DNA from 2 places in the Streptomyces sp. NPDC016309 genome. Region 2 is predicted to be linked to the other one. Evidence: predicted binding sites of a transcription regulator. Region 2 holds the regulator's gene; the other holds the start of a gene.
The links. The regulator HspR, encoded in region 2, represses chaperone genes until heat shock. The targets are predictions, from matches to a motif close to TTGAGNNNNNNNNNCTCAA.
Positions count from the first base shown of each region.

Region 1: lon (endopeptidase La) is a predicted target of HspR. The motif match lies at 1,830-1,848, and genes of this name have one in related genera.

Region 1 is NZ_JBIBSG010000001.1:326,759-330,161, forward strand. It holds gene lon (endopeptidase La) at 1-1,807, opposite strand, end outside; gene ACF068_RS01420 (DUF4259 domain-containing protein) at 1,959-2,381, shown strand; gene ACF068_RS01425 (nucleotidyltransferase) at 2,375-3,178, shown strand; gene ACF068_RS01430 (rhomboid-like protein) at 3,255-3,403, opposite strand, start outside.
Region 2 is NZ_JBIBSG010000007.1:223,461-226,863, forward strand. It holds gene ACF068_RS19635 (hypothetical protein) at 1-244, shown strand, start outside; gene ACF068_RS19640 (DUF4232 domain-containing protein) at 237-890, opposite strand; gene ACF068_RS19645 (heat shock protein transcriptional repressor HspR) at 964-1,419, opposite strand; gene dnaJ (molecular chaperone DnaJ) at 1,421-2,611, opposite strand; gene grpE (nucleotide exchange factor GrpE) at 2,663-3,343, opposite strand; gene dnaK (molecular chaperone DnaK) at 3,340-3,403, opposite strand, start outside.

The DNA.
Region 1 (3,403 bases), on a different contig from region 2:
GGGCGGACTCGGGCACGTGGTGCGGCCGCCCGATCAGGCCCCGGAGGTCGTCCGCGCCGATGGTGAAGGGCAGCTCCTGTTCGCCCAGTTCGTGCCGGGCGGCGACCTTCCGCAGCAGCCGGGCGATCGACCGCTCCAGGTTCCGGACGCCGGCCTCGCGGGTGTACTCGCCCGCGAGCCTGCGCAGCGCCGGCTCGTCCAGCGTCACCTCGCCGCTCTCCAGGCCCGCCCGCTCCAACTGGCGCGGCAGCAGGTGGTCCCGGGCGATGACGACCTTCTCGTCCTCGGTGTAGCCGTCGAGGCGGACCAGCTCCATCCGGTCGAGGAGCGCCTCTGGGATGGCCTCCAGCACGTTGGCCGTGGCGAGGAAGACCACGTCCGACAGGTCGAGTTCGACCTCCAGGTAGTGGTCGCGGAAGGTGTGGTTCTGCGCCGGGTCCAGCACCTCCAGCAGCGCGGCGGCCGGGTCGCCCCGGAAGTCGGAGCCGACCTTGTCGATCTCGTCGAGCAGGACCACCGGGTTCATGGATCCGGCCTCCTTGATCGCGCGGACGATCCGGCCGGGCAGGGCGCCCACGTAGGTGCGCCGGTGGCCGCGGATCTCCGCCTCGTCGCGTACGCCGCCGAGGGCGACCCGTACGAACTTCCGGCCCATGGCGTGCGCGACCGACTCGCCGAGCGAGGTCTTGCCGACGCCGGGCGGGCCGACCAGCGCCAGCACCGCGCCGCCCCGCCGTCCGCCCACGACGCCCAGGCCGCGGTCGGACCGCCGCTTGCGCACCGCGAGGTACTCGGTGATGCGCTCCTTCACGTCCTCCAGACCGGCGTGCTCGGCGTCCAGGACCTCCTTGGCGCCCCCGATGTCGTAACTGTCCTCGGTGTGCTCGTTCCACGGCATCTCCAGGACCGTGTCGAGCCAGGTGCGGATCCAGGCGGTCTCCGGGTTCTGGTCGCTGGACCGCTCCAGCTTGTCGACCTCCTTGAGGGCCGCCTCGCGCACCTTCTCCGGGAGCCCGGCGTCCTCGACGCGGGCCCGGTAGTCGTCGGACTCGTCGCCCTCCTTCTCCCCGTTGAGCTCGCGCAGCTCCTTGCGTACGGCTTCGAGCTGACGACGCAGCAGGAACTCCCGCTGCTGCTTGTCGACGCCTTCCTGGACGTCCTTGGCGATGGACTCGGCGACGTCCTGTTCGGCGAGGTGCTCGCGAAGCTGCTCGGTGGCGAGCCTCAGGCGGGCGACGGGGTCCTCGGTCTCCAGCAGCTCGACCTTCTGGGCCAGGGTCAGGAACGGCGAGTAGCCGGAGTTGTCGGCGAGGGCGGAGACGCCGTCGATCTGCTGGACGCGGTCCACGACCTGCCAGGCGCCGCGCTTCTTGAGCCAGCTGGTGGCCAGCGCCTTGTACTCCTTGACGAGGTCGGCGACCTGGCCCGGCAGCGGCTCGGGCACCGTCTCCTCGACGGTGGTGCCCTCGACCCACAGGGCGGCGCCCGGGCCGGTCGTGCCGGCGCCGATCCGCACCCGGCCGCGACCGCGGATGAGGGCGCCGGGGTCGCCGTCGGAGAGCCGTCCGACCTGCTCCACGGTGCCGAGGACGCCGGTCGCCGCGTACGTCCCGTCGATGCGTGGCACCAGCAGGACCCGGGGCTTGCCCCCCTGGCCCCCCGAGGACCGGGCCGCCGCCTGGGCGGCCTCCACCGCGGCACGCACCTCGGTGTCGGACAGGTCCAGCGGCACCACCATCCCGGGCAGCACGACCTCGTCGTCGAGCGGCAGCACGGGCAGGGTGAGCGGTGTGGACGTCGAAGCCATGATCTCCCCTTCGGCAGTCAAGTTGAGCTGTACACACTCAATGCTTCTGCCGTGCGGGGTGTTCCCCGGACCTGTTCGCTCTGAGCGATCAGGCGTCACCCGGGGGTACTGCGATGATGCGCGGGACCGTACCGACGACCGGGGGATACGCATGGGGACCTGGGATTCCGGCCCGTTCGACAACGACACCGCCGCCGACTTCTGCGGCGACCTGGATGACGCGGGCGAGGAGGACCGGGCGCGCCTGGTCCGTGACCGGCTGCTGGTGGTGGCCGGCACGACCGGCTACCTGGAGGCGCCCGTGGCCGAGGAGGCGGTCGCCGCGGCCGCGCTGGTCGCCGCGCAGTGCCCGGGCGGTGACCCCGCCGACCCGCACTACGGCCCCGACGAACCCCTCCCGGATCTCACCGGCCTCCGGGCCCTGGCCGTGGAGGCGCTGGACCGGGTGGTGCGGGAGCCGTCGGAGCTGCCGGAGCTGTGGGGCTCCGCCGACGGCGGCTGGCGCGCGTCGGTCGACCGGCTCCGGGACGTCCTGTCGCCCCTCGGTCCGGCCGGCGGGGCGGGCCGGTGCTGAACGAGGACGGGACCCTGGCCCGGGAGGGCTCCCTCGACCGGGTGCCGGAGGTGTTCGCCCCGGTGGTCGACGCCGCGCGGGCGGGCATCGCGGCCGTCTTCGGTCCCGAGCGGCTGCACGGCGCGTACCTGTACGGCAGCGTTCCGCGCGGCACCGCCGTCGCGGGCGTCTCCGACCTCGACCTGCTCATCGCGCTGCGGGCGGAGCCCACGGAGGCCGACCGGGCCGCCGTCGCGGACCTGGAGGCCGAGCTGGACGGCCGGTTCGCGCGGATCGACGGCGCCTCGGCGCTGCTGTTCGGCGTGCCCACCCTGCTCAGCGAGCGGGAGCGGTACGACCTCGGGTTCTTCGTGGCCTGCCTGTGCACCCCGCTGCTGGGCGAGGACCTGGCCGGGCACCTGCCCGGCTACCGGCCCACCTCCCTGCTGGCCCGGGAGACCAACGGCGACCTGGCGCTGCTGCTGCCGCGCTGGCGACGGCGGCTGGCCGGGGCCGGGACGGCGGCCGAACGGGAGCGGCTGGCCCGCGGGGTGGGCCGGCACCTGGTGCGCACGGGCTTCACGCTGGTGCTGCCCCGGCACGGCGACTGGACGAGCGACCTGGAGGGGATGGCGGCGGTGTTCGGCACCCACTACCCGGCACGGGCGGGGCAGATGCGGACGGCCGCGGCGGTGGGGCGCCGCCCGGCGGGCGTGGATGCGGAGGTGCTGGCGGTGCTGATCGAGGACCTGGGGACCTGGCTGGCGGAGGAGTACCGGGTCCTGCACGGCGTGAAGGCGCCCCGCCCCGGGCAGTGACGGTGGGCCGGGGACGGGGCCGCCGGCCGGGATCGCGGAGCCGGCCGGGACCGTGAGCCCGACCGGCCCGGCCGGTTCAGGCCACGGGGCGCCGTCGCACGCGGCGCAGCAGCGGCCAGCCGCCGACACCGATCAACAGGGCCAGCGGGTGCCCCCAGTTGGTGAGGGGGTCCTCGAAGGCCAGCAGGTCCTGGAACAGCATCACCGACACCCAGGCCAGCACGA
Region 2 (3,403 bases):
CGGCGACGTCCGCTACCGGCTCGTGCCCTGCTCGTACGGGGAGAGCCGGCTGCTGCGCGGCGGCCGCCGGCTGGGCGAGCTGGAGTCCTCCGGCGACGGCACGGTCACCGCCGCGTGGAACGACGACGCCAAGCCCCTGGCCCAGGACGTCGCCGTGGGCACGGCCCTGGCGGCCGCCTTCGGGACGGGCGCGCAGCCGCTGTGGCAGACCACGCTGGACGTGGTGGCCGAGCTGATCACCTAGGGCGCGTCCCGGCCGGGTCGTCGTACGGCTTCCAGGGCGTGACCTCGACGGCGCCGGTGTTGCCCAGGTCCAGCGGGCCGCCGTCGGCCGGGGCCACCGTCTGGGCCGGTACGCCGGGGGCGGGGGTCACGCGGACGTACGCCCCGTTCGTCGCCACCACGTCCGTACGGGTCACCGTGTTGCGCCAGACCACCGAGGCGCTCGCCCGGGCGCCGGGCGCGAGGACGAACGCCGAGGGCTTCGCGCCGGCGTCGACGTGCGACCCGCGCCGGACGGTGACGTCCAACGCCCGGCGGTCCTCCCCGAGGACGTCGAGGGCCGGGTACCCGCTCACCTCGAACGGCCGCGTACCGCAGTTGACCAGCAGCAGGCCCATCGCCCGCAACCCCGACGCGGCCTCCGTCATGCCCGTCCCGACCCGCACTCCCGAAGCGGGACAGTCCGCGTCCGGCGCCCCGGGCCCGTCCGGCGCCCCCCGCGGCGGTACGGGAGCCGCCGTCCCGGGATCCGGGCGCGCGGTGATCCGCTCCGGCAGCGGCGCGTCACCGGTCCCGTCGTCGCAGCCCGCCGCGAGCGCGGCCACGGCCACCACCAGCACCGCACCGGCGCGCAGCCGGCCGGGCGAGGCCCCCCACGTCGTACGCATCCCGGGATCATCGCACGCGCCCACGACGGCGAAAGGCCCCCTCCGCCGGAACGGAAGGGGCCTGGCAAGGGTGTCAGGCGCGCTCGCCGCGCTTCTTGGGCGGGCGCCACACCACCAGCGCGCTCGCCTGCTGCACGTCCTGGTACGGCACCAGGTCGCGCCGGTACGAGGCGTGGACCTGGGCCTCGCGCTGGCGCATCGCCGCCGCCGCGCCCTCGACGGCCGCCGACAGCTCGGCCACCCGGGACTGGAGCGCGGCGACCTGGTTCTCCAGCTCGATGATCCGCTTGATGCCGGCCAGGTTGATGCCCTCGTCCTGCGACAACTGCTGTACCTGCCGCAGCAGTTCGATGTCCCGGGCCGAGTACCGCCGGCCCCGCCCGGCCGTACGGTCCGGCGAGACCAGACCCAGCCGGTCGTACTGGCGCAGGGTCTGCGGGTGCAGTCCGCTGAGCTGGGCCGCCACCGAGATGACGTACACCGGTGTCTCGTCGGTCAGCTCGTACGGATTGCGACGGCGTCCGTCCATCTCAAGCCCCCTTCGCGGCCTGGAACAGCTCGGCCCGCGGGTCCTCACCCGCCGTGGCCTCCCGGTACGTTTCGAGTGCCTCGCGCGCCTTGTCGCCCAGGTCCTTCGGCACGGCCACCTCGACGGTGACGAGCAGGTCCCCGCGGGTGCCGTCCTTGCGGACCGCTCCCTTGCCACGGGCGCGCATGGTCCGGCCGTTGGGCGTCCCCGCCGGGATCTTCAGCGTGACCGCGGGCCCGCCGAGGGTGGGCACCCTGATCTCGCCACCGAGGGCCGCCTCGTCGAACGAGACGGGCACCGTGACGGTCAGGTTGTCGCCCTTGCGGCCGAAGACCGGGTGGGTGGCCACGTGCACCACCACGTACAGGTCACCGGCCGGGCCGCCCCGCTCGCCGGGCGCGCCCTTGCCGCGCAGCCGGATGCGCTGCCCGTCGGACACGCCCGCGGGGATGCGGACCTGCATGGTGCGGGAGGACTTGGCGCGGCCGCTGCCGTGGCAGACGTCGCACGGGTCCTGGGCGATGAGCCCGCGGCCCTTGCAGTCCACGCACGGGTCGGTCAGCGAGAAGGAGCCGCTGCCGCCCCGCGAGACCTGCCCGGTGCCGACGCAGGTGGGGCACACGCGCGGTGTGCCGTTCTTGTCGCCGGTTCCCGAACACGCCTTGCAGGGCTGCTGGCTGGACATCCGCAGCGGGACCGTCGCCCCGTCGACCGCCTCGGTGAAGCTGAGCGTCACCTCGGACTCGACGTCCTGTCCCCGGCGCGGCTGGGTGCGCGTGCCCGCGCCGCCGCCCGCGCCCCGGTTGAACAGGCCGCCGAAGACGTCCCCGAGGCCGCCGCCGCCGAAGCCGCCGGCACCGCCCGCCCCGCCCTGGGCGCCCCCGAAGAGGTCGCCCAGGTCGAAGTTGAACGTTCCGCCTGCTCCGCCGCCCGGGCCGGCACGGAAGCCACCGTTGCCGAACAGGGCGCGGGCGTCGTCGTACTCCTTGCGCTTCTTGGGGTCACCGAGGATGTCGTTCGCCTCGGAGATCTCCTTGAAGCGCGCCTCCGCGCCCGCGTCACCCTTGTTGGCGTCCGGGTGGAACTCGCGGGCGAGCTTCCGGTACGCCTTCTTGATCTCGGCCTCGGTGGCGTCCTTGGGGACGCCGAGAACCTTGTAGTAGTCCTTCTCCACGAAGTCCTTCGTGCTCATCGACGTCCCTCCTTCCGGTCACCGGTCACTTCCCGGTCGACGGTCGACGCGTCAGCCCTCCTCGGGGCCACCGCTCTCCTCGTCGGCCGCCTTCTGCTCCTCCTTCGGCGCCTGCGCCGACGGGGCCGGCGCGGCCCCCGGCTGGGGCTCGGCCACCGCGACACGGGCGGGCCGGATGGTCCGCTCGCCGATGCGGTACCCGGGCTGAAGGATCGCCACGCAGGTCGTCTCGGTGACGTCCGGCGCGTACGAGTGCATCAGCGCCTCGTGGATCGTCGGGTCGAAGGGCTCGCCCTCCTTGCCGAACTGCTGGAGGCCCATCTTGGCGGCGACCGTCTCCAGCGATTCGGCCACCGACTTGAAGCCGCCCACCAGCTCGCCGTGCTCGCGGGCGCGGCCGATGTCGTCGAGCACCGGCAGGAGCTCGGTCAGGAGGCTCGCGACGGCGATCTCCTTGACGGTGACCCGGTCGCGCTCGACCCGGCGGCGGTAGTTCTGGTACTCGGCCTGGAGCCGCTGGAGGTCCGCGGTGCGCTCGCCGAGCGCGGTGCGGGCCTGGTCCAGCTGGGCCGTCAGGCCGGCGACGGTTGCGGTCGCGTCCCCTGCCGGGGCCGCCGGGCCCTCCTCCGCGTTCGCGGAAGGAGTGGCACCGGCGGTCTCGGCGGCGTCGTCAGGCGCGGCGCCGGAGGGGACGTCGGGCTTCTCCTCGAAGCCCGGGGTCTCCTCCGTCATGCGGCCCCCTTCGGCTTCTCGTCGTCGACGATCTCGGCGTCGACGACGTCGTCGTCGGCG